DNA from 3 places in the Stenotrophomonas sp. INTA L402-1 genome. Region 3 is predicted to be linked to each of the others. Evidence: predicted binding sites of a transcription regulator. Region 3 holds the regulator's gene; each other region holds the start of a gene.

Region 1 (10,622 bases), on a different contig from region 3:
CAACGAAGAACGCCGGCGCGAGGCCGGCGTTCGGATACTGCATCGTGGAAGGGCCAACCAGGTCGGTCAATCAGCGGTAGACGCGTTCGCAGCGACGTTCCACCACGCGGTCGCCGTTCTTCTGCTGGCTGTTGCCCTGAATCTGGCGACCGGCCGCACCACCTGCAACGGCGCCTGCCACGGTGGCCAGCTTCTTGCCGTTGCCGCCACCTACCTGGTTGCCGAGCAGGCCACCGATCACGGCGCCGGTAGCGGTACCCGTGATGCGGTTCGGATCGCGCGAGTTGCGCTGCACTTCCACGTTCTTGCAGACCACGCGGCTGCCGTCGTTGAACTTGCGTCCCTCATCGCGCGGGCCATAGGTCTGCGCGCCGGCCACCGACGAAGCCGCCAGCAGGGTGCCCAGCACAAGCAATCGGGTCGAGGTCTTCATGGCCATCTCCTGAGTTCCGGTATGGCGCCAGTGTCCTCCCGCGGTTGGCAACCGGAAGTGAAATGCGCGTGTCCGCCACTTCATCGGCCATCGCACGTTCAGGAAGAAAATCCGCGCCCATCGCGACCAGCCGTCGCGATGGGCGCCGTCTCCCTGCCGACCTTGCCCTCTTCTAGAACTCTTCCCAACCACCCGCATTGGCCGCCAGCGTCGGCTCGATCCGCGGCGACAGCACCGCGGGCCGGCGCACCGGCGCAACCGATGCCGCCACGGCTGCCAGCGCCGGGCGCACCGCGGCGGCAGCGGTCACTGCCCCCGTGCGGAACACCGAAACCGCCTCGGCCAGCAGGTTGGCCTGCTCCTCCATCGAGCGTGCCGCCGCACTGGCCTCTTCTACAAGCGCCGCATTCTGCTGCGTGGTCTCATCCATCTGCACCACCGCCTGGTTGACCTGTTCGATGCCCGAGCTCTGCTCCTGGGAGGCAGCAGAGATATCGGCCATGATGTCGGTCACGCGCTGCACCGAGGCCACGATTTCGCCCATCGTGGTGCCCGCCTGGCGGACCAGCGCCGAACCGTCGGCGACCTTGCCGACCGAATCCTCGATCAGCCCCTTGATCTCCTTGGCCGCACCCGCCGAGCGCTGCGCCAGCGTACGCACTTCGCTGGCCACCACTGCAAAGCCCCTGCCCTGCTCGCCGGCACGCGCAGCTTCGACCGCCGCGTTCAGCGCGAGGATATTGGTCTGGAAGGCGATGCCATCGATGACCGAGATGATTTCGGCGATCTTCTTCGACGATGCCTCGATGGCCGACATCGTGGTGACCACCTGGCCCACCACTTCACCGCCCTGCGAGGCGACACCATGCGCGCCGATGGCCAATTGGTTGGCCTGCCGTGCATGCTCGGCATTCTGCTTCACGGTGGAGGTCAGCTCCTCCATCGATGCTGCCGTTTCTTCCAGGTTTGCCGCCTGCTGTTCGGTACGCCGCGACAGGTCGGTGTTGCCCGAAGCAATTTCACCTGCGGCCAGATTGATGCTGGAGGCGCTGGACTGGATTCGGCCGACGATCTGCTTGAGCTGGTCGACGGTGGCATTGCAGTCATCACGCATGCGCGCGAACACGCCATGGAAATCACCCTGCATGCGCACGGTCAGGTCGCCGCGCGAGATGGCCTGCAGCAGGGTCGACACCTGCACCAGGTTCTCGTCGGTGGTCTGCATCAGGCGGTTGAGCCCGGCCACCATGTCGCGGAAATCATAGGCGAAGCGATCTTCGTCGCCGCGCAGGCTGAAGTCGCCTGCCGCGGCCGCTGTCGCCAACCGGCGGATCTCGCTGTTGATCGCCGACAGGCTGGACTTGGTTTCGTCCATCGCCTGGGTGATCGCCGCCTTCTCGCCCGGCAGCGGGTCCATGTCCACCGACAGATCGCCGCGTGCGTAGTGTTTCATCACCTCGATCAGCCGGTTCTGTACCTGCACGTGCGATCCAACCAGCGCATTGGTCTCATGCACCATGCGCCCGTAGTCACCGGGGAACGCGCTCTCGTCCATGCGGTAGCTGAGGCTGCCGGCATCGTGCTGGCGGGCCAGCTCCCCCTGTGCCGCCATCACCGACTGCAGCTGTGCCTGCATGCGCTGCATCGACTTCAGCAGCTGGGTCACCTCGTCGTTGCCGGTGGCGTCGATGCTGCTGTCCAGGCGGCCACTGGCGATGCCGTCGGCCAGCTTCACCGCTCCTTCCAGCGGGCGGGTCAGGCTGCGGGTGATCGCCCAGGCCGCCAACGTCCCCAGCAACAGGCTCAGTGCCCCGAACGCGATCGACAGCGTGCCGGTCCACGATTCGGTTGCGCGGTACTCTTCGCGGCTGCGTTCGGTCAGTGCTTCCTGGTGGCGCAGCAGGGCCGAAATGGATTCATTCCAGGCCGTTGCCAATCCGTGCTCGGCCAGCAGCTCCTTCGCTGCACCATCGAAATCCCCCGCCTTCATGCGCTCATGCAATTGCTGGGTTGATGCATCGGTGGCCTTGCGGGCCGCCTCGATGCGCGCGACCAGGGTATCGCCGGTAGCGTCACGCGGAATCTTGATGTACTTGGCCCAGATACCGTCATAGGTCCGCGACAACTCCTGGGCACGCTGGTAATCCTTGTCGAACTCGTCACCCCGCTTGATCACCATCAGGCGACGATGCATCAGCACCGCGTTGTTGGTATCAAGCATGTCATTCAACAGGCGCATCTTCACCATGTTGACGTCCACCACTTTCTCGAACTGGGCGGATTTCAGCTGATTCCCATACAGCACCAGGCCGACGATGGCCATGATGAACAGCAGCAGCAGACCGAAGCCGGCGCCAAGCCGGGATCCCACACGGAGATTACGTAAGGCAAGCATCTCAATTCCCTTGATCGTGGCCGTACGTTCGATGGCGGCGCAGCGGAGGGAAACTTTACGGGACTTTATATATGGACCGATCCAAATATATGGAACTGTGCAGGCAGTCAGAAAATGCAGCGGCCGATAATGGCGCCATATCCTTATCGAATACCGCTGCCACGCCAACGCCCGATGAAAATCACGCAGGATTAACACCATAATAACACCACCCCATCCAAGGCGGCCCGGATTATCTGCGCCGGACACAACCGTCGCCCCGGAGGGCTACAGTCTGCAGATGACACGGATCCTGCACATCGAAGGCGCGTCCATCAACGACATCGCCAGCCTCTACGTGGAAATCAATCGTGTGTTCATGGCCGACGAAGACTGGCAGCTGGGCGCAAGCCTGGACGCGCTTGATGACCTGCTGCACGGGGGCTACGGCGCGCTCGCCGGTCATGCCACCGCCACGGTGGTGTGGCGCGACATCGCCCACAGCCGCGAGGCACTGGGCCGCGAGACGACGCGCGCCTGGCTGCAGTCGAAACTCGATCAGGGCGGCAGGTTCAACGGTCCGGCCATCCACGCTCAGTTGATGGCACTGTCGCTTGGCCAGGGACAGACCTACTTCGAGATCGTCATGGAGATCTTCGGCAGCCATCCGCAGATCACCCTGGTGCCAGGCTGAGCACTCTGCAGCAACCAGCCCCCATCAGCTCAAAGCTTGGCCAGGGCCTCGCCCAGCCGGCGTGGGAACGCCACTTCGCTGGCCAGGTGCCATGCGCGTGCATTGGCGCCCAGCCGGGTCCACTCGGCCTCATCCATCGCCAGCGCATGCTCGACGGCCTGTTCCAGTGCCTTCTCATCCACATGCCAGGTCCTGGACAGATGGCAGGGCTCGCCCTCGTGCGCGGCAACCAGGATGCCGCGGCTGTCGTCGATCATCTGGTTCATCGGCGCGCCATCGCAGGTGATCACCACCGCCCCGCAGCTCATCGCTTCCACCAGGTAATGGCCCCAGCCTTCGGTCTGCGACAGGCACAGGTGGAACGCATGTTCGTTCTGCAGGCGCTGCACCTCCTGGTCGGGCAGGCGCTCGCGGACGATCCGCAGGTTCGCGGCCCCGCCCTCATCTTCGTCCGAAGGGCCGCCGCGCAGGATGGTCAGCAAGGGCCACTCCGGATGGCGCTTCCAGACCTCGACCAGCGTTGCCGTGCCCTTCATGCGACTGGTACCAGCTGCATGCAGGAAAGTGCGCGGCCTGCGCGGCACCGCCGGGTCGTAGCGGTCACGGCTGCAGAAACCGACTTCCAGTGCGCGCATGCCCAGCGCATTGAAGATGCGCGTAGCGTCTTCGGTCTTGGTCAACAACGCATCGAACCGCGGCAGGATCCGCAGGCTGCGTGCGGACACCCATTCCGGATTCGGAATCAACAGATTGACCTCGGCCAGTCCGAAGCTTGCCGGCCGGACATGCTCCAGCGAGATGTTGATGTCGAACCGGGCCGGCGTGCGCCCCAGGCTCAGCCACGAGGCCAGCAGCCTGCGCAGGCGCATCCCGCGGAGCTTCCAGGCCCCCCCATTGCGCACCGCGTCCAGACGGCTGACCGTCACCGTGTGCCCGAGCTGCTGCAACGAGCGCTCGATCACCTGGATGTCATGGGACAGGCCACGCTGGTTGTCGGCGGCCAGCAGGTGGATATGCGCCATCAGGAGGGACTCCCTGGCCGGCGCAGGTCGCGCGCAGGCAAGGCGGTCGCCAGCATGAAGCCCAGCACCAGGTAGAAATAGAACGAATGGGGCATCGCCCGGTAGAACACGTTGTCCGTGAACGCCGACAGCGCATAGACGATGACCACGGCAAGTCCGGCGGTGGCGATCATCGCGGTGATGTCGTCGGCGTGGCCGAGACGTCGCACGAAATGAATGCCGGGCAGGATGAAGACCAGCAGCATGATCAGCAGCAACGGCACGCCACCGGTCACCGCCGCTTCCAGGTACTCGTTGTGCGGGTGGTTGTAGCGGAAGATCGACTCGGACACCTCGCCGCGGGCGATGCCCTCACGTGCATAGGTACCGAACTGGTTCAGGCCCACCCCTGCCACGGGATGCTCGGCGAAGGCGTCGACCGCCACGCCCCACATGGCGATGCGCTCGCGGACCGAGCCGACCTCGTTTTCCTGGTTGAAACCGGAGATCTCGCCACTGACCTCACCGAAGCGCTGGATCACCTCATGGTTCAGCACCGAGGTGGCACCGACCACGCCAATGACCAGGGCACCGACGAAGGCCAGTGCCCCCCGCCAGCGCCGGGTGCGCCGGACGTGCACCGCAATCACCATCAGCATGGCGGGAATGAACGCCAGGATCGGCCCGCGGCTCTGCGCCAGGATCGAACCGTAGACGCCGACCGCGATGGCCACGCCGTGCAGCCAGCGTTCGGCCGGATGCACATTGGGCTGGATCAACCGGATGACCGAGAACAACGCCATGCACAGCGTCACCATGGTGAACTCGATCGCCGTCCATTCGCCGCCACTGAAACCGTGCGCGCGTTCAAGGCCCATCACGTGGTGCTGCACGATGCACGACCCGCCGAAGACCAGGGTGGACACGGCGAAGATCTTCCAGATCAGGCGCCAGTCCAGCGCAGTGGCGAACACGGCAGCGGTGCCCAGGTAGAGCAGTGTCTGCGCCGGCAGATCCAGCTCGTTCCAGCGCAGCCCGTGCCAGAGGATGCTGTAGAAGGCATAAGCCAGGCGCAGGAAGCAGACGATCACGATGAACCGGGCGATGCGGTAGCGCAGGCGGACATCGGGCTGGCGGCGGATCAGAACCACGCCGGTGACCAGCAGGGCCAGCAGCAGCACCGCCTTCAGCAAGGTGTAGGGTGCGGAGCCGGCAAGCGGAACGATGGCGACCAGGATGCTCAGCAGGACGGTACGCCAGGTGTAACGAGGTTCGGCGGCCATGCAGGCTGCAGTCATGCTTGTTCTTTCCATCAACGCCCGCCCGGGGGATAAGTCGCCCCGGTTTCCATGGAGGCCGCTTGGCGGAAATCGCCGGGGCTGACACTACCGTGGGCCCCTGGGGAAATCAACCAAAGTGCCGGCGCAGGGGCGCAGCCGTTGGCACACGGACAGCCCCCGGGCCCAGCACGGGTGCCGCGGATCATCGACCTCCCCAGGTCGCTACACTAATGTCCTCTCCGGCCATGCCTGCGCGTGGCCACGCCCCGACGCCCTGCCAAGACGCGAAACGCCCCAAGTGACTGATACAAAAGACAACACCAGCAACGCCAAGGCGTCCAAGGAACACACCCCGCTGATGAAGCAGTTCTTCGCGGCCAAGTCCGATTACCCGGACCTGCTGCTGTTCTTCCGCATGGGTGACTTCTACGAACTGTTCTATGACGACGCCCGTAAGGCGGCGCGCCTGCTCGACATCACCCTGACCCAGCGCGGCAGCTCCGGCGGCGCACCGATCCCGATGGCCGGCGTGCCGGTACATGCCTATGAAGGCTACCTGGCACGGCTGGTGGCGCTGGGCGAGTCGGTGGCGATCTGCGAGCAGATCGGCGACCCGGCGCTGGCCAAGGGCCTGGTCGAGCGCAAGGTGGTGCGCATCGTCACCCCCGGCACGGTCACCGACGAGGCGCTGCTGGATGAACGCCGCGACACCCTGCTGATGGCCCTGTCGCGCAGCAAGCAGGGCTACGGCCTGGCCTGGGCCGACCTGGCCGGCGGCCGCTTCCTGGTCAACGAGGTGGAAACCGACGACGCGCTGGAAGCCGAACTGGCACGGCTGGAACCGGCCGAGCTGCTGGTGCCCGATGAAGAGAACTGGCCGGAGTTCCTGCGCCAGCGCACCGGCGTACGTCGCCGCGCGCCGTGGCTGTTCGATGCCGACAGCGGCCGCCGCCAGCTGCTGAATTTCTTCAAGCTGCATGACCTGAGCGGCTTCGGCATCGACGACAAGCCGCGCGCCACCGCTGCGGCCGGTGCCCTGCTTGGCTATGTCGAGGAAACCCAGAAGCAGCGCCTGCCGCACCTGACCTCGATCGCGATGGAAACCGCCGGCGAGGCGATCGCGATGAACGCCGCTACCCGCCGCCATCTGGAACTGGATACGCGTGTTGATGGCGACACCCGCAATACGCTGCTGGGTGTGCTCGACAGCACGGTGACGCCGATGGGCGGGCGCCTGCTGCGGCGCTGGCTGCACCGCCCGCTGCGCCTGCGCGAGGTGCTCGTACAGCGCCACCATGCGGTGGAAACCCTGATCGATCGCGGCAGCGATGCGGACATCCGCGAGCAGTTCCGCCGCCTCGGTGACCTGGAACGCATCCTCACCCGTGTCGCGCTGCGTTCGGCGCGGCCGCGCGATTTCTCCACCCTGCGCGACGGCCTGGGCCTGCTGCCGGCGGTGCGCGAGGTGCTGGCACCACTGGATTCGCCGCGCCTGCAGACGTTGCATGCGGCGCTGGGCGAACACGACGAGTGCGCGCAGCTGCTGGCCAGCGCCATCGCCGAAATGCCGCCGCTGAAGCTGAGCGATGGCGGCGTGCTGGCCGATGGCTTCGATGAAGAGCTGGACGAGCTGCGCCGCCTGTCCACCCACGCCGACCAGTTCCTGGTCGACCTGGAACAGCGCGAGCGCGAAAGCAGCGGCATTCCCACCCTGAAAGTGGGCTACAACCGCGTGCACGGCTACTACATCGAGATCAGCAAGGGCCAGTCCGACCGCGCGCCGGTGCACTACACCCGCCGCCAGACGCTGACCAATGCCGAGCGCTACATCACCGAAGAACTGAAGGCGTTCGAAGACAAGGTGCTGTCCGCGCGTGACCGCTCGCTGTCGCGCGAGAGGTACCTGTACGAGCAGCTGCTGGACACCCTCGGCGGCCAACTGGAACCCCTGAAGCAATGCGCCGCCGCGCTGAGCGAACTGGACGTACTGGCCGCCTTCGCCGAACGCGCGCAGGCGCTGGACTGGGCGCGCCCGGAGCTGCAGGCCGAGCCGTGCCTGAAGATCGAGCGTGGCCGCCACCCGGTGGTCGAGGCGGTGCGCGAGCAGCCGTTCGAACCCAATGATCTGGATCTGCATCCGGACCGTCGCATGCTGGTCATCACCGGCCCGAACATGGGCGGTAAATCGACCTACATGCGGCAGAACGCGCTGATCGTACTGCTGGCCCACATCGGCAGCTTCGTGCCGGCCAGCCGTGCGCTGATCGGCCCGATCGACCGCATCCTGACCCGCATCGGCGCCGGTGACGACCTTGCCCGCGGGCAGTCGACCTTCATGGTCGAGATGGCCGAAACCAGCTACATCCTGCATCACGCCACCGCCCATTCGCTGGTGCTGATGGACGAGATCGGCCGTGGCACGTCCACCTACGATGGCCTGGCACTGGCCGACGCGGTGGCCCGTCACCTGGCCTACCAGAACCGCTGCTACACGCTGTTCGCCACCCACTACTTCGAGCTGACCGCGCTGGCCGACGAGCAGCACGAGGGTGGCCGCAGCGGCATCGCCAACGTGCACCTGGATGCCGTCGAGCACGGTGAGGCGCTGGTGTTCATGCACGCGGTAAAGGATGGCCCGGCGAACCGCAGCTTCGGCCTGCAGGTGGCGGCACTGGCCGGCCTGCCGCGCGCCACCGTGGCACAGGCACGGCGTCGCCTGGCCGAGCTGGAACAGCGCGGTGGTGAAAGCCATGCCGCCGAGTTGGCGCCGCAGGCGTTGGATGCGCCGCAGCAGTTCGGCCTGTTCGCAGCACCGTCGAGCAAGGCGCAGGACGCGCTGGCGGCGATCGACCCGGACGAACTGACGCCGAAGCAGGCGCTGGAAGCCCTGTACCGGTTGAAGGCACTGCTGTAGCCGCAGCGCACGCCCATGGCCTCCCGCTCGCCTTGCGGGAGGCCTGTTGAAAGATTGTGCAAATCCGATTCTGCGTTTCAATTGACAGAATCTATCAACCTGAATGGATCATTCGATTATTCATTTCATCTGGCCATAGCTAAAGTCGAGTGAAGATGTTTCTCCCACGTCTTCACCGCCACCAGGAGCCAGCCGATGAGCCAGTCCGACAACAACAACGCCAAGTGCCCGTATCACACCGCCCCGTCGCCGGAGCAGGGCGCCGAGCAGCAGCGCGAGCTGAGCACCACGCCCAAGCAGAAGCACGGCGATGATCCGGTCACGCCGATGACCACGGCCTTCGGCGCACCGGTGGTGGACAACCAGAACAGCAAGACCGCCGGCCCGCGTGGCCCGCTGCTGATGGAAGACGTCTGGCTGCTGGAAAAGCTGGCCAACCTCAACCGCGAGATCATTCCCGAGCGCCGCATGCACGCGAAGGGCTCGGGCGCGTTCGGCACCTTCACCGTCACCCACGACATCAGCAAGTACACCCGCGCCAAGCTGTTCGAGAAGGTCGGCAAGCAGACCGAGATGTTCGCCCGCTTCACCACGGTGGCCGGCGAGCGTGGCGCCGCCGACGCCGAGCGTGACATCCGCGGCTTCGCGCTGAAGTTCTACACCGAAGAAGGCAACTGGGACCTGGTCGGCAACAACACCCCGGTGTTCTTCCTGCGCGACCCGCGCAAGTTTGCCGACCTCAACAAGGCGGTCAAGCGCGACCCGCACACCAACCTGCGCAGCGCGCGCAACAACTGGGACTTCTGGACGCTGCTGCCCGAAGCCCTGCTGCAGGTGACCGTGGTGATGAGCGACCGCGGCATTCCGCGCAGCTTCCGCCACATGCACGGTTTCGGCTCGCACACCTACAGCTTCACCAACGCCGACAGCGAACGCTTCTGGGTGAAGTTCCACTTCGTCAGCCAGCAGGGCATCGAATCGCTGACCGACGCACAGGCGCAGATCCTGGTCGGCCATGACCGCGAAAGCCACGGCCGCGACCTGTTCGCCGCGATCGAGAAGGGTGAGTTCCCGAAGTGGAAGCTGTTCATCCAGGTCATGCCGGAGCTGGACGCGGAAACCTACCGCGTGCATCCGTTCGACCTGACCAAGGTGTGGCCGAAGAGCGACTACCCGCTGATCGAAGTGGGCCAGTTCGAACTGAACCGCAACCCGGTCAACTGGTACCAGGACGTGGAGCAGTCGGCGTTCGCACCGAGCAACCTGGTGCCGGGCATCGGCCCGTCGCCAGACAAGATGCTGCAGGCACGCCTGTTCGCCTATTCCGATGCGCAGCGCTACCGCCTGGGCGTGAACCACCACCAGATTCCGGTGAACGCAGCGCGCTGCCCGGTGCACAGCAACCACCGCGACGGTGCGATGCGCGTGGACGGCAACTACGGCGGCCTGCCGCACTACGAGCCGAACAGCTACGGCCAGTGGCAGGAGCAGCCGCAGTACCGCGAGCCGCCGATGAAGATCCGGGGCGACGCCGACTTCTGGAATTTCCGCGAGGACGACGCCGACTATTTCAGCCAGCCCGGTGCGCTGTTCCGCAGCTATAACCAGGCACAGAAGGACCGCCTGTTCGCCAACACCGCCCGCGCCCTGGGCGATGCGCCGGACTTCATCAAGCAGCGCCACATCGACAACTGCAGCAAGGCCGACCCGGCCTACGGTGCCGGTGTTGCCGCGGCGCTGAAGGCGCTGGCCAGCCAGCCGTCGGATCCGTTCAAGCCGGCGCAGCCGGAAGCGGACTTCCCCACCGCCACCCCGGGCGCCGAAGACATCGAGCTCTGATCGCCCTGCCCCGTGTACGGCACGCCGCCTCCCCGTGAGGCGGCGTCGCCGTTTTAACGGTCCGCGTCGTACCTTCTGCACGCCCAA
Region 2 (10,622 bases), on a different contig from region 3:
CGCCGCCAGGTGGAAACCCTGCTGCCGGCACGCGCCTACTACAACGACCTGAAGGAAATGCACCGCCAGCGCGGCGACGACGAAGCGCTGAAGCTCGGCGTCGACAGCTTCCGCGAAAGCCGCCGCCAGGCGCTGATCGAAGCGCGCCTGCGCGAGATGGACGTGCGTGACCGTGGCCTGCTCGGCGAAGAGGCCCAGCGCCGCGCCGCGCTCGACAACCACACCGAGCGCCTGGCCGAACTGGAACTGCAGCGCCGCCAGCAGGGCGGTGAACGCATCGAGGAACTGGAACGCGAGCAGGGCCGCGCCGAAGCCGAGCGCGACCGCCGCAAGGCCAAGCGAGACCAGGCCCAGGAAGCGGCGCAGCAGCTGCAGGCCGAACTGCCCGACGATGCCCATGGCTTCGCCGAGTTGGTCGAGCGTGCGCAGAACGAACTGCAGGACCGCCAGCGTGCCTCGGCGGCACTGGACGATGCGATCAGCGATCGCCTCGGCGGCAAGCGCGATGACGAGCGCCGCTTCGGTGAAGTGCGCAGCGAACTTGAAGCGATGCAGCGCACCCCCTCCAACATCCCGGCGCCGATGCAGAAGCTGCGCGCGCGCCTGGCCGAGGAAACCGGCATCGCCGAAGCGGCGCTGCCGTTCGTCGGCGAGCTGATCCAGGTCCGCTCGGAGGAGCAGGGCTGGCAGGGCGCCATCGAACGTGTGCTGGGCGGCTTCGCGCTGTCGCTGCTGGTCGATGACAAGCACTACAACGACGTCGCCGAGTGGGTGAACCGCACTCACCTGGGCATGCGCTTCACCTACTACCGCGTGCGCCGCAACGATGATGCGTTCGCCCGCGAGCCGTCGGCGAAGTCGCTGCTGCACAAACTGGAGCTGCGCGAGCATGTGTTCGAAAGCTGGCTGCGGCGCGAGCTCGGCAAGCGCTTCGACTACGAATGCGTGGATGCCAAGCAGCTGCGCAACGTCGACCGCGGCATCACCCGCGAAGGCCAGGTCAAGCATCCGGGCGACCGTTTCGAGAAGGACGACCGCAGCGCGGTAGGCGACCGCCGCCGCTGGATCCTGGGCTTCAACAACCACGACAAGGTGGGCGCCTTCGAGCGCGAAGCACAGGAACTGGCCAAGCGCATCGCCAGCTGCGAGACTGACATCGCGCGCCTGCGCGGCCAGCGTGACCGCGACAACGAACGCCGCCTGGCCTGCCACGAGCTGGTCAGCATCAGCTGGAACGAGATCGACATCGCCGCTCCGCAGCAGCGCCTGAGCGACATCGAGGCCACCCTGCGTGACCTGCGCGAAGGCAATGCCGATCTGGCCAAGCTGGCCAAGCAGATCGACGCCGTGCGCGCCGACATCGAGCAGTCCCGCCGCACCTATGAGGACGTCCGCGTCGAGCGCGGCCAGCTGGTCAAGGAGCGCGATCGCCTCGACCGCGCCCGCCAGCAGAGCCGTGCGCTGGTGCTGCCGAGCCTGGCCCAGGAGCAGGAAGCCGGGCTCGCCGAGCGCCTGCAGGAGCAGGGCCCGCTCAGCCTGGAAACGCTGGAAGCGCACATGCGCCAGGTCAGCAACGCGCTGAACGAGCAGCTGTCGTCCTCGCAGCAGGACCTCAACCGCATCGAGAACCAGCTGATCGGTTGCTTCCGTCGCTTCATCCAGCAGTGGCCGGAGGAATCGGGCGACTTCACCGTCTCGGTGGCCTCGGCCGAGGACTTCCTCGCCCGCCTCGAACGCCTGGAGCGCGACGGCCTGCCGCAGCACGAAGAGCGCTTCTTCGATCTGTTGCAGAACCAGAGCAAGAACAACCTGCTGGCCCTGCAGCGCCACAGCGCCGAGGCCCGCAAGTCGATCGGCCAGCGCCTGGACGAGGTGAACGCCAGCCTGGAACAGGTGCCGTTCAACCGTGGCACGCTGCTGACCATTGAACTGAGCGACCGCCGCCTGCCGGAAGTCGGTGAGTTCCACCTGCAGCTGCGCGAGGTGCTGTCGCAGCAGCAGACCGAGCAGCGCGAGCTGGCCGAATCGCAGTTCACCGTGCTGCGCCAGCTGGTCAACCGCCTGGGTTCACAGGAAGGCGAAGACAAGCGCTGGCGCGAACTGGTGCTGGACGTGCGCATGCACGTGGAGTTCATCGGCGTCGAGCTGGATGCGGAAACGCGCCAGCAGGTCGAGATCTACCGCAGCGGCGCCGGCAAGTCCGGCGGCCAGCGCCAGAAACTGGCCACCACCTGCCTGGCTGCGGCACTGCGCTACCAGCTCGGCGGCGCTGACAGCCAGCTGCCCAGCTACGCCGCGGTCGTGCTTGACGAAGCCTTCGACAAGGCCGACAACGAGTTCACCGCACTGGCGATGAACATCTTCGACAACTTCGGCTTCCAGATGGTGGTGGCCACCCCGCTGAAGTCGGTGATGACGCTGGAACCGTTCATCGGCGGTGCCTGCTTCGTCGAAATCAGCGGCCGCCACGACTCCGGCGTGCTGCTGATCGAGTACGACGAAGAAGGCAAGCGCCTGAAGCTGCCCGAGCGCAGCCGCCAGCAGGCCAACGAACCGGAAGAAGCCGAGGCCTGACCACCTCGGTCCAGCGACCTGTAGAGCCGAGCCATGCTCGGCTGCTCTTCGCGCTCGGAAACCGTGTGCCAACCAAGGTTGGCACCTACCGGAAGTCGCTCTGCTCTTGCCCTTGCTCCCAGCTTCCGCGCTCGCGCAGAGGCCGGGTAGCGGTTGGGTGAGGGGGCATGGCAGGACCGCGAGCGCCATGGATGGCGCTCACGAGCCCCCATGGACGGGTTCACGGCGTGTCCTGCCATGCCCCCTCATCCGATCGCCCACATGGGAGTCAGGCGCCAGCGACGCGGTGGATCACGCTCCACGCAACGTATCCCACGCCATCCGCGCGATCAGCACCACCACCAGCCCCACGAACAGCTTGCGGATGAACGGCGTGCCGCCCTTCAGCGCCAACCGCGTGCCCACCACCGAACCGATGATGTTGGCCGCCGCCATCGGCAGCGCGAACAGCCACAGGATGTTGCCGGTCGGCACGAAGAACGAGATCGCCGCCACATTGGTCGCCAGGTTCACCACCTTCGATGCCGCCGACGCGCGCAGGAAATCCAACCCGAAGAAGCGCACGAACAGGAAGATCAGGAAGCTGCCGGTGCCCGGCCCGAAGAAACCATCGTAGAAGCCGATCGCCGCACCAATGGCCAGTGCGATGGTCAGCTCGCGGCGGCCGATCTCCTGTGGCCGGTGCAGTGCACCGAAGTCCTTCTTCCACAGCGTGTATGCCAACATCGCGATCAGCAGCACCAGCACCAGTGGGCGCACCGCGTCCTTGGGCAGCAGGCTCACCGCGGTGGCCCCGGCGAAGGAGAAGATGAAGGCGGTGCCGGCCGCGAACAGCACCGGCTTCCACGGGAAGCGCACGTTGCGCGCATAGCGCCAGGCAGCCGCACCGGTGCCGAACATCGAACTGAACTTGTTGGTACCGAACAGCATCGCCGGCGTCTGCTGCGGCAGCACCGTGAACAGGCCGGGCAGCTGCACCAGGCCACCGCCACCCACGGCGGCATCCACAAGACCGGCGATGAAGGCGATCACCACCAGCCACCACAACTCAGGGGGAACCAGTTCCAGCACGGCGATCAATCAAGGTGGGGGCGCGACAGCATACGCCTGTCCTGCTTCAGCTGGCCCGTGCCGCGCGTGGATCAATCCGCGCAACCCGGCGACAATGCCGGCATGAGCCGAAAACCCGCCGATCCCTGTCCCTGTGGCCTGCCCGCCGACTATGCCGCCTGCTGCGGCCGTTTCCACGCCGGTGAAGCCGCGCCCGATGCCGAGCGCCTGATGCGTTCGCGTTACAGCGCCTACGTGCGCGGTCTGGCTGACTACCTGCGCCAGAGCTGGCACCCGGACACGCGTCCGGCCGAGCTGTCACTGGATGAAGCACCCGGCCAGCGCACGCATTGGCTGGGCCTGACCGTGCACGAGCACACCGTCACCGGTGCTGACAGCGCCGATGTCCGCTTCACCGCGCGCTATCGCGTCGGAGGCGGCAGTGCGGTCAAGATGACCGAACACAGCCGCTTCCAGCGCATCGACGGCCGCTGGTACTACTTCGACGCGGCCTGAGCCCTACGCGCTGCGCGCAGCCAGCACGCGCTGGCCGCCGTGCGCGCGCACCTGGTTGCGGCCGCCGTCCTTGGCCACATACAGGGCCTGGTCGGCGGCCTTGACCACTGCCATCGGGCGCGGATCCACATGGCTGTCGGCCAGGCCGATGCTCACTGTCACCTGTACCACCTGGCCGCTGCCACCGCGTCCGCGCTGCTGGCGGCCGGCTTCGTCATCGCGGCTGCGGGTGCTGCGGTCGCGCAGCTGCATGCGGGTCTCCTCGATGCTCTGCCGCAGCGCCTCCACGGCATCCATGCAGGCCGCCGCAGGGCGGTCCAGGAACACCACCGCGAACTCCTCACCGCCATAGCGGAATGCACGGCCACCGTCGCCCACCCGCGCCAGCCGCGAGGCCACCAGGCGCAGTACATCGTCTCCGGTGTCGTGGCCATGGGTGTCGTTGAATGATTTGAAGTGGTCCACGTCCACCATCGCGATGCTGTAGGTGCCGCGTGCCCGCTGCAGGGTCTCGTTGAATGCCCGTCGCCCCGGCAGGCCGGTCAACTCATCGCGGAAGGCCATGTGGAAGGACTCCTGCAGCATCGCGCCCAGCATCAGCAGCAGGGCGGCGCTGCTCAGCGCCGGCAGCAGCACCGGCTGCAGGAAGATCCGCGGCAGCATCCACCACAGGCACAGCAGGGCCAGCAGCATCGCCGTGTGCAGTGGCCGAGGATGCCGCCACGCCTGCCAGCCCAACGCTGCGGTCGCCAGCAGGAACAGCAGCGCCGGCAGCTGCGCCAGCGCGTTCCAGTCGGCGGGAATCCAGGCCCAGTGACGGTTCGACAGCAGATCGTGCATGCCGCGCGGCTGCTGTGTGGCTAGCAGCAGGAAGATCATCACCGCGGTGCCGATGGCAATACCGCGCAGCAGCAGGTCCTGGCGCCGCCGTCCGCGCTCCGGCCACAACGCAAGGCCGGCAGACAACAGCGGCAACCAGGCCGAGATGGCGTGGAAGCGCAGCGGTGTCAGCGTGGTGACATGGCCATTGCGCAGGTAGCCAGCGACGTCCTGGTGCAGCAGCGCGAACATCACCGCCACAACCATCAGCAGGCACAACGTGCGCACCTGGTGGTAGAGCAGGGCCAGGCCGGCACCGAGGCAGGCCAGCAGCCAGGGCAGGATGCGCTGCGCCGGGCTGGCCACGTCTGCGGTATCCAATGCGGTCCACACCACCACGGCAACCAGCACGGCAGGCAGCACGAACAGGTAATGCGCAGGCTGGCGGAGCGGATGCAGGGGCAAGCAGGAATTCCAGCGCGGTGACGACGCGGCCGCAGCACTGCCGTTAGCGGCGTGCGTGCCTGCATCTTGAATGCGGCAGGCTCATCCATGTGAACGAAGTGACGCCGAACCATGACGTCGCACTCACCGTCCAGCGCCGATGCTGCCCACATGGACAGCGTACCCGCCGCCGTCGCTGCCCCGCAGCACGATCTCGCCCGCCAGTTCGCCCATGTACGGACGCGCAGCCTGCAGCTGGCCGCGCCGCTCAGTGCCGAGGACGCCATGCTGCAGAGCATGGCTGACGCCAGCCCGAGCAAATGGCACCTGGCCCACACCACCTGGTTCTTCGAACGCTTCGTGCTGGCGGGTTTCGCCACCGCGCCAGCGCATGACCCGGGCTGGGACTACCTGTTCAACAGCTACTACAAGAGCATCGGCCCGGCGCATGCGCGGCCACAGCGCGGGTTGCTGTCGCGCCCGTCGCTGCAGCAGGTGCGCGACTACCGCCAGCAGGTCGATGCGCAGGTGCAATCGCGGTTGGCGGCGGGCGATCTCGATGAACAGGCACTGCAGCATCTGCAGCTGGGCCTGCAGCACGAGCAGCAGCATCAGGAACTGCTGCTCACCGACATCAAGCATGCGTTCTGGTGCAACCCGCTGCAGCCCACCTACCGCGAGGACCTGCAGCCTGCCACCAGCGCTGCCAGTGCGCAGGGCTGGATCGAATCACCCGAGCGCATCGTCACCGTCGGCGCCGCGGCATGGCCGCAGCAGGCCGCGTTCGCCTACGACAACGAATCGCCAGCGCACCGCGTGCTGCTCCCCGCGCACGCATTGGCCGAGCGTCCCGTGAGCAATGCTGAGTACCGGGCCTTCATCGACGCCGGTGGCTATCGCGAACCGCGCTGGTGGCTCAGCGAAGGCTGGGCGCTGCGCGAAGCCGAGGGCTGGCAGCACCCGCTGTACTGGGATGACGCCCTGCAGCGCGAGTACACCCTGGGCGGTTGGCGCGAACTGGATCCGCACGCGCCGGTCTGCCACCTCAGCTACTACGAGGCCGATGCCTGCGCCCGCTGGTCCGACGCGCGCCTGCCCAGCGAGTACGAATGGGAAGCCGCCGCTGCGTCGCAGCCGCTGCGCGGCCATTTCGCTGACGACGACCGGCTGCATCCGCAGGCATCGCAGGGCAGTGGAATGCGGCAGCTGTTCGGCGATGTCTGGGAGTGGACCCACAGCGCGTATGGCGCCTATCCGGGCTTCCGTCCCTTCGCCGGCAACCTCGGTGAGTACAACGGCAAGTTCATGTGCGGGCAGTGGGTGCTGCGTGGCGGCAGCTGCGCGACACCCCGCGGCCATGTGCGCGCCAGCTACCGCAACTTCTTCATGCCGCCGGCGCGCTGGCAGTTCTCCGGGCTGCGCCTGGCCAGGGACCTCACATGAGCACCGTGCATGACGCGCTGCAGGCATTGACCGATCTCACCCCCGGGCGGCAGCAGATCCTCTCCGACGTAGTGGCCGGACTCTCACGTACGCCGCGCCAGCTGCCGTCCAAGTACTTCTACGATGCGCGTGGCTCGCGCCTGTTCGAGCAGATCACGCAGACCCCCGAGTACTACCCCACGCGCACCGAGCTGGCCCTGCTGAAGCGTGTGCTGCCGGACATCGCCCGCAGCGTTGGCCCGCGTCTGCACGTGGTGGAGCTGGGCAGTGGCAGCGGACGCAAGACCGCGCTGCTGCTGGCCGCACTTCACGACCCGGTGGCCTATACGCCGATTGAAATCTCGCGGGCCGCGCTGCTGTCCAGCATCGATCATCTGGCGCCGGCGTTGCCGGAGGTGGAGATGCTGCCGGTCTGTGCCGACTTCACCCGCCCCGTCGCCGTTCCCATGCCCGAGCGCGAACCCGCGCGACGGCTGCTGTTCTTCCCCGGTTCCACGCTGGGCAACTTTGAAGGCGAAGACGCGGTCGCACTGCTGCGGGCGATGCGCCAGACGATGGGCCGCGACGGCCTGGCCCTGGTCGGCATCGATCTGCACAAGGACCCGGCGCTGATCGAAGCGGCCTACAACGACACGCAGGGTGTCACCGCCGCGTTCACTCTCAACCTGCTGGCCCGGCTCAATCGCGAGATCGGCAGCGACTTCGACCTCGACGGCTTCCACCACCGTGCCTGCTACAGCACCGCGCGGCTGCGCATCGAAACCGATCTGGTCAGCCGCTGGGCGCAGGATGTGCATCTGGACGGCCGCACCTTCCACTTCGCCGCCGACGAACCGATCCGTGTGGAGTACAGCCACAAGTACACCGACGACAGCTTCGAGGCGCTGCTGCAGCAGGCGGGCCTGCAGGTCACGCAGCGCTGGAATGCCGACAGTCCCGCCTACGGCCTGCGCCTGCTGCGTGCCATCTAGGGCGGCCGGCCAGCCGGTACCCCTTCAGGTTCTGCAGCACCGCTACCCCTAAGATGGCCGTGCAACGGCAACACGGAGGACGCCATGCCCATTCTGACCACCCTCGGCCTGGCGGCCGCTCTCGCCTCGCCCCCCGCGCTGCCTGCAGCACCGGATGCCAGCGTCGATCCGGCCTTCAGCCGCTGCCTTTCGGGCCTGCAGGCCACGGCCGCCAGCCAGGGCATCAGCGCCGAGCGCTTCAACGAAATCACCGCCGGCCTCACCCCGGACCCCAGCGTGCTCGGCCTGCTCGACGCGCAGCCGGAATTCACCACGCCGATCTGGGACTACCTGGCCGCGCTGGTCGATCGCCAGCGCGTGGCTGATGGTCGCGCCATGCTGCAGCAGCATCGCGACCTGCTCGATCGAGTGTCGGCGCAGTACGGCGTCGATCCGGCCACCATCGTCGCGGTCTGGGGCGTGGAGAGCGACTACGGCCGCGTGTTCGGCAAGCGCCCCCTGCTGCAGTCACTGGCCACGCTGTCCTGCGCCGGCCGTCGCCAACCTTTCTTCCGCGGTGAATTGCTGGCACTGCTCAAGCTGATCGACCGCGGCGACCTGCAGGCACAGGGCCTCACCGGTTCCTGGGCCGGTGCCTTCGGGCATACGCAGTTCATGCCCAGCACCTACGCACGCATCGCCGTGGACGGTGATGGCGATGGCCGCCGCGATCTGGTCGGCAGCATTCCCGATGCGCTGGCCTCCACTGCCAACTACCTCAAGCGTGCCGGCTGGCGCAGTGGCGAGCCGTGGGGCATGGAAGTTCTCGTTCCCGCTGGCTTCAACGCCAGCCAGGCCGGACGTACCCAGCGTCGCGCCCTGGCCGACTGGCGTGCGCAGGGCCTGACCGCGCTGGATGGCAGTGCGCTGGCTCCGGCCAACCTGCCGGCGGATGCGCGCGCCGCCCTGCTGCTGCCGGCCGGCAACAAGGGCCCGGCGTTGCTGGTGTTCCGCAACTACGACGCGATCTACAGCTACAACGCCGCCGAAAGCTATGCGCTGGCGATCGCCACGCTGGCTGACCAGCTGCGTGGCGGCAACGGGCTGGCCACCGCCTGGCCGACGGATGATCCCGGCATCGGCCGCGATGAACGCCGTCAGCTGCAGACCCTGCTGCTGGCGCGTGGCCACGACATCGGTACCGCCGACGGCATGATCGGTACCGCCACCCGTCGCGCGATCCAGTCCGAGCAGCAGCGCCTGGGCTGGGCCAATGCCGATGGGCGTGCCGGCCAGCGCATCCTGCGCGCGCTGCAGGAAGAGGCGGCCGCCATCGCACCCGCTGCGCAGAAGGCCTTGCCCCAGGCACGCTGACCGCGACATCATCGCCGCGGTCTTCAAGGAGCGTCATCGCATGCAGTCGGATCCGGACATCAGCAGCGGCCTGTATCACGGGCTGGAGGCCTGGCACGTGCGCACCCCCAGCGCGACGGCGGTCATCAGCGTGTTCGGCGGACAGCTGCTGTCGTTCATTCCCGATGGGCAGCCCGATGTACTGTGGCTTTCGCCCACGCGCGCCGAGCTGCCCACGCCCATCCGCGGTGGCGTCCCTGTGTGCTGGCCGTGGTTCGGCCGCCAGGGCCAGAACAATGATGTGCCCGCGCATGGCCTGGTGCGCACCGCGCGTTGGGAGCTTCTGCAGGCCAGCCAGAGCGATGACGGTGAGGTCGAGCTGCAGTTGGCACCTGCACCCTGCGCCGATCCCGGCCTGCGCCTGCAGATGCAGTTGCGCATCGGCCGCCAGCTGCGTCAGCAGCTCGTCACCGAAAACACCGGAACCTCGCCGGTGACCTTCACCCAGGCCCTGCACAGCTATTTCCGGGTGGGCGATGCCAACCAGGTCGAGGTCGAGGGCCTTGACGGCCTGCAGTACCTGGACAAGTACGAGGACTATGCGCAGTTGCGCCTGCAACAGGGACCGTGGTCATTGCGCGATCCGCGTGACCCCGGTCGCAGCGATCGCATCTATACCGGTGCCGGCGGCCATTACGTGCTGCGTGATCCCGTACTGCAGCGGCGGATCGAGATCCGCAGCGAAGGCAGCCAGACGCTGGTGGCCTGGAATCCCGGTGCGGAGGCGGCAGCGAAAATGGCCGATGTCGGCGATGGCTGGCACGATTACGTTTGCCTGGAAGTGGCCAACGCAGGCCCGGAGCAGATTACGCTTGCGCCGGGTGAGCGCCATCAGCTGGTGCAGACCCTGGCCAGTACCGGGCTGTAGGCGCTGGCAGCGGTTTCAGTTTGTCGATGCAGTAGCAAGGACGGAAAACATGCAGGAAGCACAATGGTGGTACGCCAATGGCAGGCAGAGCAGTGGGCCGGTGGATCTGGCCGGTCTTCGCCAGCTGCAGCGGGAAGGGACGGTCACGGCGCGAACGCTGCTCTGGTGCGAGGGCATGCCCTCCTGGCGGCCGTTGGCGGAGCTGGATCAGGCCTCAACGCAGGTCGAGGTGGCTCCGGTCCTGGATATCGACGCAGCGCCTGCGGCTGAGGTCATTGCGCCGAGCGTCGGCGATCCGTCCGACCCCTATCGTGCGCCGGTCGCTGCACCGGATGTGGCTGCGGCGGCCGGGCTGGAGGGCGAGATGGCCTTGTACGCCAGCGTGGTCGGTGGCAACTTCCCGATCTATCGCCAGCGCTGGCGGCTGGATCAGGGCATCGCCACGGGCAGTGGCACCTGGCACTGGCCGGCCTTCCTGCTCGGCCTGATCTGGATGATGTACCGCAAGATGTACCGCCTGGCGGCGATGTGGGCTGGCCTGCTGC
Region 3 (10,622 bases):
GCTGGTCGAGCAGGGCTTCGAACTCGTCTTCGCTGATCAGTCCGTCGTCGGCCTTCTTCGCTGGCGCGACCGCGGTCGGCGCGTTGCCACCATGCAGCTGGTCGAGCAGAGCCTCGAATTCGTCGTCGGTGATCAGGTCGCTGCCACCCGCGATGGGTGCTGCGGCGGCGGCGGGTGCAGCCACGGCACCGCCGTGCACGTCGAACTGTGCGATCAGGTCCGGCGGCGCATAGCCCGGCTCGGTGCCGGAGGAAACCGCGTCCAGCATCGATTGCAGGTAGTCCAGCGATTGCTGGGCCGCGTCGAAGTGGTGGGCCTGCAGCACGGCCTGGCCGGCACGTGCGGCGCCCAGCGCCTCTTCAGCGGCATGGCACAGCTCGACCATGGCGGTGACGCCGAGGAAGCCGGCGCCGCCCTTCAGCGTGTGGTAGCCGCGGAACACCGCATTGAGCTGTTCGCCGTCCTGGGGTGCCTGCTCCAGCGACACCAGCTGTTCGCCCAGGCGATCCAGGATTTCCTGCGCCTCGATGATGAAATCGGCAGTGATGTCGTCGGATACCGCGCTCATGCTTACAGCCCCAGGTCCGACAACAGGTCGTCGGCGTCGTTCTGCGAGACCGCGTGGCGGTCCAGTCCCTTCAGTGCCGGCCCGGCCAGTTCCGGGTCGGTGCGATGCTGTTCCGGCGGCAGGCCGAGCGCGCCGAAGCCTTCGTGCACGCGGCGGACGATGCCGACCACGCGACGGATGATCTGCCCGGTCAGGTCCTGGTAGCTCTGGGTCAGGGCGATCTCGGTCAGGTTGTGGCGGATGCGCTCGAGCTGCGCGTCCTGGCCCGGCTGCAGGCCTTCAGCGCGCAACTGTTCGGTCAGGCTGCGGCATTCCTCGGCCAGGTCCAGGGTGCGGTGCGTCGCCTGTTCGGTCATCGCCACCACGTGGTCCAGTCGCGCGCAGGCGTCGTCCAGTTCGCCGGCTTCGCTCGGCACGGTCGGCAGTTCGCCCAGCGCCTGTCCCAGCTCGCGGGCCAGCCGCGAGAGGCCGCTCATCATCGGCTGCGTGCGCAGCGCGACCAGCCCATCGATGCGCTGCCGCCAGGCGGCCTCGTCACCGGACTCGAGTGCGTCCAGAGCCTCCTGCAGGCGCAGGGCGAGGGCGTTCTTGTCGACCGTGGTATCCATCAGGCGCTGGCCGCCAGGCGTTCGAAGATCTTGCCGAGCTTCTCTTCCAGCGTCTGCGCGGTGAACGGCTTGATGATGTAGCCGTTCACGCCGCTCTGGGCGGCTTCGATGATCTGCTCGCGCTTGGCTTCGGCCGTGACCATCAGCACCGGCAGGGTCTTCAGCTTGGCATCGGCACGGATGGCCTTGAGCAGCTCGATGCCGGTCATCACCGGCATGTTCCAGTCGGTGACCACGAAATCGAACGGCTGGCTCTGCAGCAGCGACAGCGCGGCATGCCCGTCCTCGGCTTCGGCGGTATTGGTGAAGCCCAGATCGCCCAGCAGGTTCTTGACGATTCGACGCATGGTCGAGAAGTCGTCGACGATCAGGATGCGCATGTTCTTGTTCAAAGCAGAATTCCTTTGTTGTTCATTCCGGACGGCCGGGGGCAGCCGCCTCGGGGATGTTCATTCTTCGAGGCCTGCGTCGGCAGCCTCGAACAGCTTCAGCCGGCCACGCAGGCGCAGTACCGCCTGGCCGTGGATCTGGCAGACCCGCGACTCGCTCACGCCGAGCACCGCGCCGATCTCCTTCAGGTTCAGTTCCTGCTCGTAGTACAGCGAGAGCACCAGTTGTTCGCGCTCGGGCAGGTGGCCGATGGCCTTGCCCAGCTCGCGACCGAACTCGCCGCGCTCCAGTACCTGCTGCGGGGTCGGCCCGCCCTGGGCGACGGTGTCCAGCTCGCCCTGGTCCTCGATGCGCGATTCCAGGCTCAGCACCTGGCCACGTGCAGCGTCTTCCATCAGCCGCAGGTACTCGGGCAGCGGCATCTCCATCGCGGCGGCCACTTCAGTGGCGCTGGCGGCACGGCCACTGCTCTGTTCCAGGCGGCGGATGGTGGCGGCGGCATCACGTGCACGGCGGTGCACCGAGCGCGGGACCCAGTCACCACGGCGGATCTCGTCGATCATCGAACCACGGATGCGGATCGAGGCGTAGGTCTCGAAAGAAGCACCCTGGTCGGCGTCATAGCTGCGCGAGGCTTCGATCAGGCCCATCATGCCGGCCTGGATCAGGTCGTCGACCTCGACGCTGGCCGGCAGGCGCGCGGCCAGGTGGTGGGCGATGCGCCGCACCAGGTCCGAATGCTGGGCGATGACTTCGTTCGCCGCCGAGCGCTGCACTTCCCTGTACTGGGCTGCGCCTTTCATGCCGTCACCCCACGCTGCTTGAGGATGCGTTCGAGGAAGAACTCGACGCCGCCACGCGGTTCGGTCGGCGCCTGCCAGCGCGCGGTACGGCGCGCGATCTCGGTGATCGCCAGCGCCGCCGGGCTGGACGGATAGGCCTTCACCACCGGCTGCTGGCGCTGCACCGACAGGCGCAGCCAGTCATCCTGCGGCACGCAGCCGAGGTAGTTCAGCGAGACATCGGCAAGGAACTTCTCGCAGACGCGGGTCAGCTTTTCGTACAGCACGCGGCCCTCGTTCGGGTCGCGCACCATGTTGGCCACCACCTGGATGCGGTCCACGCCACGTTCGCGCGACAGTACCTTGATCAGTGCGTAGGCGTCGGTGATCGAGGCCGGCTCGTCACAGACCACCACCACGGTGTCCTGTGCGGCCTGGCAGAAGGTCAATACGCCATCGTTGATGCCGGCGGCGGTGTCCACCACCATGATGTCCAGCTCGCGTTCCAGCTCGGAGAACACGTTGACCAGGCCGACGTGCTCGGCCGGGGCCAGCTCGGCCATGTGGCGGCGGCCGGACGCGGCCGGGACGACCAGCACGCCGTTCGGGCCTTCGACGATGACGTCATCCAGCGTGCAGCGGCCGGCAACCAGGTCGGCCAGCGTAAAGGTGGGGTTCAGGCCCAGGATCACGTCGATGTTGGCCAGGCCGAGGTCGGCGTCCAGCAGCAGCGTGCGCTTGCCCATGCCAGCCAGCGCCACGGCCAGGTTGGCCGACACATTCGTCTTGCCCACGCCGCCCTTGCCGCCAGTGACCGCAATGGTGCGCACAGGGCCGAGCGGCTCGCTGCGGGTGGCCGACAGCGGGAAGGTCTTGGTCAGCTTGGCGTACTCACGCGACGGCATGGTTCAACTCCGGGTTGCAGGGCATATCGGCCGCGCGGCGCAAATCTTCAAGGCGAAGTACAAGATTGGCTGCGCTGGCCCGGTGCAGGTCCTCCGGGACGTCCTGGCCATCGGTCACCCAGGTGATCGGCAGGGCATGATCCACGGCCACCGACAGGGCGTTGCCGAAGCGGCCGGTCTCGTCCAGCTTGCTCAGTACCAGGCCCTGCAGGTTGGCCGCGCCGAAGCGGCGGACCACCTCGTCCATGTCGCCGAAGCTGGTGTTGGCCGGCAGCACCAGCAGGGTGCGGACCTGGCGGGCGGCACGCAGCCACTGCAGCTGGGCGGCCAGGGCGCGGTCGCGCGGGCCCAGGCCGGCGGTGTCGATCAGCACCAGCTTGTAGTCCTTCAAGCGTTCCAGCAGCTGGTCCAGGTCGGTGCCGCTGTTGGCCTCGTGCACCGCGATGCCGAGCTGGCGGCCGTAGCCGTACAGCTGCTCGCGGGCACCGATGCGGGTGGTGTCGGTGGTGACCAGGGCCACGTCACGCGGCGCGTGCTTCTCGGCGAAGCGCGAGGCCAGCTTGGCGATGGTGGTGGTCTTGCCGGCGCCGGTCGGGCCGACCAGTGCGATCACACCACCTTCTTCCAGCGGGTCGACCGGGGCGATCGGCAGCTTGCGCGAAATCAGCCCCAGCATCAGGCCGCGGCCTCGATGGGCCTCGGTCTCCAGCGGGATCTGCATGGCCACGTCGCGGGCGAGGCCGGCATCGAAGCCATACTCGTCCATCAGGTCCAGCGCGGTGGCGCGCACCGGGCAGCCGCGCAGGCGCTCGTCGGTGAAGCGGTTCATCTCGCGCTCGATCACATGGCGCATGCCGGCCACTTCCTGGCGCAGCTGGCGGATCTCGGCGTCGTCCTGGGCCACCAGGGTCAGTGCCGGGGCTGGGGCGAGCACGGGGGCAGCGCCGGTTTCGTCGCTGGCTTCGACCGGTGCCGGTCCGCTGGCGACGATCCCGGGTTGCGCTTCGGTCACGGCAGCGGTCGGCAGCGGCGGCGGCTGCACGGCCGACGCCGCGCTTTCGTGATGCGTCTCGTGCGGCGGGTCGATCTGGAAGCGGGCGCGGTTGGCCGGTGCGGCGGTGCTGGGCGCCGGTGCGACGATGGCTTCGGCGAACGGAGCGAAGATCTGATCCGGCAGCGCCGGTTCGTTGACGGCGGCGCGTGCCAGGGTGGCGGCGAAGCCGGTGCTGCCGCGGGTCGGCACGATCTCGTCGGCGCTGTCCAGGGTGCGGCCGGTGGCGCCGACCGCAGCGCGGGCGAGGGCAGCCACGGCCGAGGTGGTTGCGGCGACCGGTTCCGGTGCAGGGGTATTGCTGCGGCGGCGGGTGACCGCGGCGATCACCGCGTCGGCGGCGGTGCGCGGCTTCGGCGCCGGCGGCGGAGCGATGTCACGACGCGAGGCTTCCAGTGCACGCTGCACGGCGCTCTCGTCGTAGTTGGCGGCGGCGACGATCTCGATGCCTTCCTCGATCCGGCGGTTGGACAGGATCACGGCGTCAGGACCATGTTCCTTGCGCACCAGGTTCATGGCCGAGCGCATGTCGGCGGCGACGAATCGTTTGATTTTCATGCTGTGGTCACGGGACGAAGACGGCGGGGTGGCGGTCGGAGAACTCGGGTGGTCGGTGGTCTGCACGGTGCGGGTTCCCCTTGGTATCTGTCTGTTGCGTTGGTTCGAAAGTGGTGTCTGTTTTCTGGCGCATCGGAGGGCGGCGTCAGCTGATCGTTCCGACCAGCTTCAGGCGCTTGTCCTCCGGCACCTCGCTGTAGGCCAGGACCGACAGCGACGGAACGCTGTGGCGGACCAGGCGGGCCAGCGCGGCACGCACCGGGCCAGGTACCAGCACGACCGCGGGCTCGTTGCGGGCTTCCTGCTTGCTGACACATTCGGCCAGGCTCTGGTGCAGTCGCTCAGCGAGTCCGGGTTCCAGCGCGGCGCCGTTGCCCTGCGTGGACTCCTGCAAGACACGTTCCAATTGTGGGTTGAGCGTGAACACCGGCAGCTCCGCCGACATTCCGGCGATCTCCTGCACGATGAAGCGGCCCAGTGCGGTGCGCACGGCGGCAGTCAGCACGGCCGGGTCCTGGCTGCTGGGCGCGTGTTCGACCAGCGCTTCGGCGATCTTGCGCAACTGGCGGATCGGAATGCGCTCGACCAGCAGGTTCTGCAACACGCGCACCACCGCCGACAGCGGCAGCGCCTTCGGCGTCAGATCTTCGACGAGCTTGGGCGCGCTCTTGGCCAGGTTGGCCAGCAGGTGCTGCACTTCCTCGTGGCCGAGCAGTTCCGGTGCGTGCTCGCGGATCAGGTGCGACAGATGGGTGGCGACCACGGTGGCCGGATCGACCACGGTATAGCCCAGCGTTTCAGCCTGGGCACGCTGGTGCGGTTGGATCCAGGTCGCGTCCAGGCCGAACGCGGGGTCCTTGCCGGCGATGCCTTCCAGCGCGCCGAGGGCGCTGCCCGGGTCCAGCGCCAGTTCGCGGTCGGGGTGGATCTCGGCGGTGGCCACCGGTACGCCATGCACCAGCACGCGGTAGCCGTTGGCCGGCAGCTCCAGGTTGTCGCGGATGTGCACCGAGGGGATCAGGAAACCGACGTCCTGGGTCAGCTTGCGGCGCACGCCCTTGATGCGTGCCATCAGTTCGCCGCCCTGGTTGCTGTCCACCAGCGGAATCAGCCGATAGCCGACCTCCAGGCCAAGCGGATCGACCGGGCGCAGCTCGTCCCAGCTCAGTTCGGCGGTGGGCGCCGGTGCAGCCGGGCGACCCAGTGCGTTGAGCGCGGCGGCGTCATTGCCTGCGGCTGCCGGATCGGTGGCCGCGGCCTTGCCCTTGCGGTAGACCTTCCAGGCGATGAAGCCGAGGATCGCGGACAGTGTCAGGAAAGCGACGTTGGGCATACCCGGCACCAGGCCGACCACGCCAATGATTCCGGCGGTGATCGCCAGCGCACGGTACTGGCCGAACACCTGGCCGGTCATGGCCTGGGCCATGTCCTGCGAACGCGAGGCGCGGGTGACCAGCATGGCCACGGCGCTGGAGACCAGCAGCGCCGGCAGCTGCGCCACCAGGCCATCACCAATCGACAGCAGGGTGTAGGTGGCAGCGGCATCGCCGAACGGCATGCCATGCTGCAGCACGCCTACGGCCAGGCCGCCGAGCATGTTGATGAACAGGATCAGGATGCCGGCAATGGCATCACCACGGATGAACTTGCTGGCACCGTCCATCGCGCCGTAGAAATCGGCTTCCTCGCGGACTTCCTCGCGGCGCAGCTTGGCTTCTTCACGCGTCAGCAAACCGGCGTTGAGGTCGGCGTCGATCGCCATCTGCTTGCCGGGCATCGCGTCGAGGATGAAGCGCGCGGTCACTTCCGAGACGCGGCCGGCGCCCTTGGTGATGACCACGAAGTTGATGATGGTCAGGATCGCGAACACCACGATGCCCACTGCGTAGTTGCCGCCGATCACGAATTCGCCGAACGCGGCGATGACCTTGCCTGCGGCGTCGTGGCCGTTCTGGCCGTTCAGCAGGATGACGCGGGTGGAGGCGACGTTCAGCGCCAGCCGCAGCATGGTGGTGATCAGCAGCACGATCGGGAAGATCGTGAAGTCCAGCGGGCGCTTCACGTAGACCACCGCCAGCAGCACCATCAGCGAGATGGCGATGTTGAAGGTGAACAGGGCGTCGAGCACCGGCGCGGCCAGCGGCACCACGACCATGGCCAGCAGGGCCAGCACGATCAGCGGTGCGCCAAGGCCCTGGCGGATCATTTCCAGCGCGCGGCGGGTGTTGAAACCGGTGGAGGGCTGGGCGCTCACGGGCGGCCTCCCTTGCCGAATTCATCCACCTGGATGTGCGGGGCGTCCGGCATCGGGCCAGTGCGCCAGGCGCGCAGCTGGTAGACGTAGGACAGGACCTGGGCGACGGCCGAATACAGTCTCACGGGGATTTCCTTTCCGAGTTGGCCTTCCCGATACAAGGCGCGTGCCAAAGGCGGGGCGGAGACGATCGCCACCTTGTTGCCGTCGGCCACTTCACGGATGCGCAGGGCGGTCTCATCCACACCCAGGGCGACCACTTTGGGGGCGTTCATGGCGCCGCCCTCGTATTTAAGGGCGACCGCGTAGTGGGTGGGGTTGACCACCACCACGTCGGCAGTGGGCACCGCCTCCATCATCCGGCGGTTGGCCATCTGCTGCTGCAGCTGGCGGATGCGGCCCTTGACCTCGGGGCTGCCCTCGCTTTCCTTCATTTCCCGGCGCAGCTCTTCACGCGTCATCTTCAGCTTGCGCATCCAGTTCCAGCGCTGGTAGGGCGCATCGATGGCAGCCAGCACCAGCATCGCGCCGGCGGTGGCCAGCAGCAGGCGCAGGGTGAAGCCGAGGCCGTCGGTGATGGCGGTCTCCAGCGGGTGGTGGATCAGCCCGCGCAGGGTGTCGAAGCCGGTCCACACCACCAGCCCGGCGGCAACGCCGACAAAAGCCACGCGCAACAACGACTTCGTGAACTCGGCGATGGCTTCCGGGCCATACAGGCGCTTGAGCCCGCTCATCGGGTTCATGCGGTTGAAGTCGGGCATCATCGCCTTCTGCGACCAGCGCAGGCCGCCCATCACCAGCGGGGCGACGAAGCTGGCCAGCAGGCAGACCAGCACCAGCGGCGCGATCACCAGCATGAACTGCAGCAGCAGGTCGCCGAAGTGGCCGAACAGCGCCTTCGGGTTCTGCCGCAGGCTCTGCTCTGGGCTGAGTGCAAGCTTCATCCAGGCGCTTGCACCGCGGCCGATCGAGCCGCTCATGGCCATCACCGCCAGTACGCCGGCGCCGAACACGGCGGCCGTGCCGAGCTCGCGCGAGCGCGGCAGGTTGCCCTGTTCACGGGCGTCGCGCAGGCGTTTTTCGGTAGGTTGTTCGGTCTTTTCGCCGGCGGATTCGTTCTCGGACATCACGGGCACTGCGGCAGGGGATGCCGGGGTGCGTGCAAGAAGTGTTCCGTGATGGGTTCATGTGCCAACCAAGGTTGGCATCTACCAGAGCAGGTGCAGGTGGGAGCGCAGCCTGGATTTACCCCGGCGGGTGCTGCGTCGGCGGGCTCTGCGCCAGTTCCACCCGAGGCCGGGGCAGGTCATGCAGCTGCATGAAGCGCGCCGCATCCACCGGGCGGCCGAGCAGGTAGCCCTGCAGGTAATCGCAGCCCAGCCGCTCCAGGTAGGCGCGCTGCGCGGCGGTTTCCACGCCTTCGGCCACGATGTCCATGTCCAGCGCGTGGCCCAGCGCCACGATCGCCGAGACGATCACCACGTCCTCGGCGCTGTGCTCCAGGTCGCGTACGAAGGCGTGGTCGATCTTGATTTCGGTGGCCGGCAACCGCTTCAGGTACAGCAGGCTGGAATAGCCGGTGCCGAAGTCATCGATGGAGATGCCCACGCCCAGTGCCGAGAGCGCCTGCAGCAGGCGCAGGCTGGTATCGGTATCGCGCATCACCGTGCTTTCGGTGATCTCCAGCACCAGGTGGCGTGGGGCAATGTCGTAGCGTTCGATCACTTCACGCACATCCTGCAGCAGGTGCGGCGAACTGAACTGCACCGGCGACAGGTTCACCGACATCGACCAGCCCTCGTGGCCGGCATCGTGCCAGCGGCGCAGCTGCTGGCAGGCCTGGTCCAGCGCCCAGCGCCCGATCTCATTGATCGCACCGCTGCGTTCGGCCAGCCGGATGAAGCGGTCCGGCGGGATCAGGCCATGCTCCGGATGGCGCCAGCGGATCAGCGCTTCGGCACCGGCCACCTTCTGCGTGGCTACCTGGATCTTCGGCTGGTAGTGCAGGAACAGCTGCTCGCTGCCGATGGCCCGGCGCAGGTCGGCCAGCAGCCGGAACTGTTGTTCGGCGCTGTCATTCATCCAGTCGGCGAACAGCACGAAGGCGTTGCGTCCGGATTCCTTGGCCTGGTACATCGCTGCATCGGCAAAGGCCATCAGCTGCCGCTCGCTGGCAGCGTGATCCGGACAGATCGCCACGCCGATGCTGGCGGTCACCTGCAGTTCGTTGTCGGCCAGCAACGGCCCGCTGCCGACCGCCTGCAGGATGCGCCGGGCCAGCGTCGGCAGGTCCTCGTCGTGCTCGATGCGCACCACCAGCACGAATTCGTCACCGCCCAGACGGGCCAGCATGTCGTTGGGCCGAAGCAGCTGGCGCGTGCGTTCGGCCACCGCAACCAACAGTGCATCGCCGGCCTGGTGGCCGTAGGCATCGTTGACCTGCTTGAAGCCATCCAGGTCCATGAACATCACCGCGAAGCGGCTGCCGCCCTGTTCGGCCTCGGCCAGCGCCTGCACGATGCGACGCTGCAGCAGCAGGCGGTTGGGCAGGCGGGTAAGCGGGTCGTGCAGTGCGGCCTGGGTCAGTTCCTGCTGTGCGTCGGTCAGTGAGGTACTCAACAGGGAATTGCGCAGGCGCAGCAGCTGCGCCTCCACCCGCTGGTCCAGCCAGGAGACCACCAGCACCACGGCCAGGATGGCGACGGTCAGCACCACCACCAGCATGGCCAGCCATTCGCTCTGCAGCCCATCGCCGACGGCTGCGCCGCAGATGCTGCCTTCCGGAAAGCGCGCGGCGGCCATGCCGGTGTAGTGCATGCCGACGATGGCCAACCCGAGCAGGCCGGCAGCCGCGAGCCGGTCGCCGACACGGGTGCGCTGCGCGCGCAGGCGGAACGCCACGTACAGCGCCGTCCACGAGGCGGCCACCGCCACCATCAGCGAAAAAAGCAGCCAGCCCGGGTCGTAGTCGATGCCCGGCTGCATGCGCATTGCGGCCATGCCAACGTAATGCATGCCGGCAATGCCGGTGCCCATCAGCAGCGCGCCACCGGCCAACCGCGGGTGGGGCAGGGTACGCAGCGAAACCAGCCATAGCGCGAACACCGATGAGGCGATCGCCAATGCGAGGGAAAGCAGGGTGATCGGCAGGTCGTAGCCGAGCGGAATGGGCAGGTCGAAGGCGAGCATGCCGATGAAGTGCATCGACCAGATGCCCAGGCCCATGGCGAAGCCACCACCGAGGCGCCACCACCACGCCGCGCCCTTGCCGGGTGCAGTGACCGTGCGCCCGGCCATCGCCAGCGCGGTGTACGAAGCCATCACGGCCACCAGCAGCGAGATCGCCACCAGCCACGGGTTGTACGTGCCTACCAGCATTCGTCAGTCTCCCGGACCTGCCTGTCGACGGAAACCACGGTGGGGCATGCATGAGGCAGGCCGACGCACGGCGCCGGCCACGTGCGGCATCCCCCCGGTTGCCGCGTATTCACTCTAACGCGCAGACC

Evidence for each region. The regulator FliA, encoded in region 3, starts transcription of late flagellar genes. The targets are predictions, from matches to a motif close to TAAAGTTTNNCNNNCNNNGGCCGATAA.
Region 1: a site for FliA is predicted at 2,860-2,886, ahead of AC5O77_RS16675 (methyl-accepting chemotaxis protein). Genes of this name have one in related genera too.
Region 2: a site for FliA is predicted at 5,468-5,494, ahead of AC5O77_RS18550 (GGDEF domain-containing protein). Genes of this name have one in related genera too.

What each region holds. Positions count from the first base shown of each region.
Region 1 covers NZ_JCAFWP010000032.1:16,471-27,092, reverse strand. The annotation lists gene AC5O77_RS16680 (glycine zipper 2TM domain-containing protein) at 71-439, opposite strand; gene AC5O77_RS16675 (methyl-accepting chemotaxis protein) at 606-2,828, opposite strand; gene AC5O77_RS16670 (barstar family protein) at 3,109-3,501, shown strand; gene AC5O77_RS16665 (glycosyltransferase) at 3,531-4,523, opposite strand; gene AC5O77_RS16660 (O-antigen ligase family protein) at 4,523-5,800, opposite strand; gene mutS (DNA mismatch repair protein MutS) at 6,141-8,696, shown strand; gene AC5O77_RS16650 (catalase) at 8,892-10,535, shown strand.
Region 2 covers NZ_JCAFWP010000040.1:23,499-34,120, forward strand. The annotation lists gene AC5O77_RS18535 (ATP-binding protein) at 1-2,574, shown strand, start outside; gene AC5O77_RS18540 (sulfite exporter TauE/SafE family protein) at 2,866-3,645, opposite strand; gene AC5O77_RS18545 (YchJ family protein) at 3,748-4,140, shown strand; gene AC5O77_RS18550 (GGDEF domain-containing protein) at 4,144-5,424, opposite strand; gene egtB (ergothioneine biosynthesis protein EgtB) at 5,575-6,846, shown strand; gene egtD (L-histidine N(alpha)-methyltransferase) at 6,843-7,817, shown strand; gene AC5O77_RS18565 (lytic murein transglycosylase) at 7,902-9,170, shown strand; gene AC5O77_RS18570 (D-hexose-6-phosphate mutarotase) at 9,211-10,077, shown strand; gene AC5O77_RS18575 (DUF2628 domain-containing protein) at 10,127-10,622, shown strand, end outside.
Region 3 covers NZ_JCAFWP010000001.1:131,270-141,891, forward strand. The annotation lists gene AC5O77_RS00525 (chemotaxis protein CheA) at 1-568, opposite strand, end outside; gene AC5O77_RS00530 (protein phosphatase CheZ) at 571-1,176, opposite strand; gene cheY (chemotaxis response regulator CheY) at 1,176-1,568, opposite strand; gene AC5O77_RS00540 (RNA polymerase sigma factor FliA) at 1,626-2,369, opposite strand; gene AC5O77_RS00545 (MinD/ParA family ATP-binding protein) at 2,366-3,253, opposite strand; gene flhF (flagellar biosynthesis GTPase FlhF) at 3,240-4,862, opposite strand; gene flhA (flagellar biosynthesis protein FlhA) at 5,008-7,068, opposite strand; gene flhB (flagellar biosynthesis protein FlhB) at 7,113-8,243, opposite strand; gene AC5O77_RS00565 (putative bifunctional diguanylate cyclase/phosphodiesterase) at 8,362-10,494, opposite strand.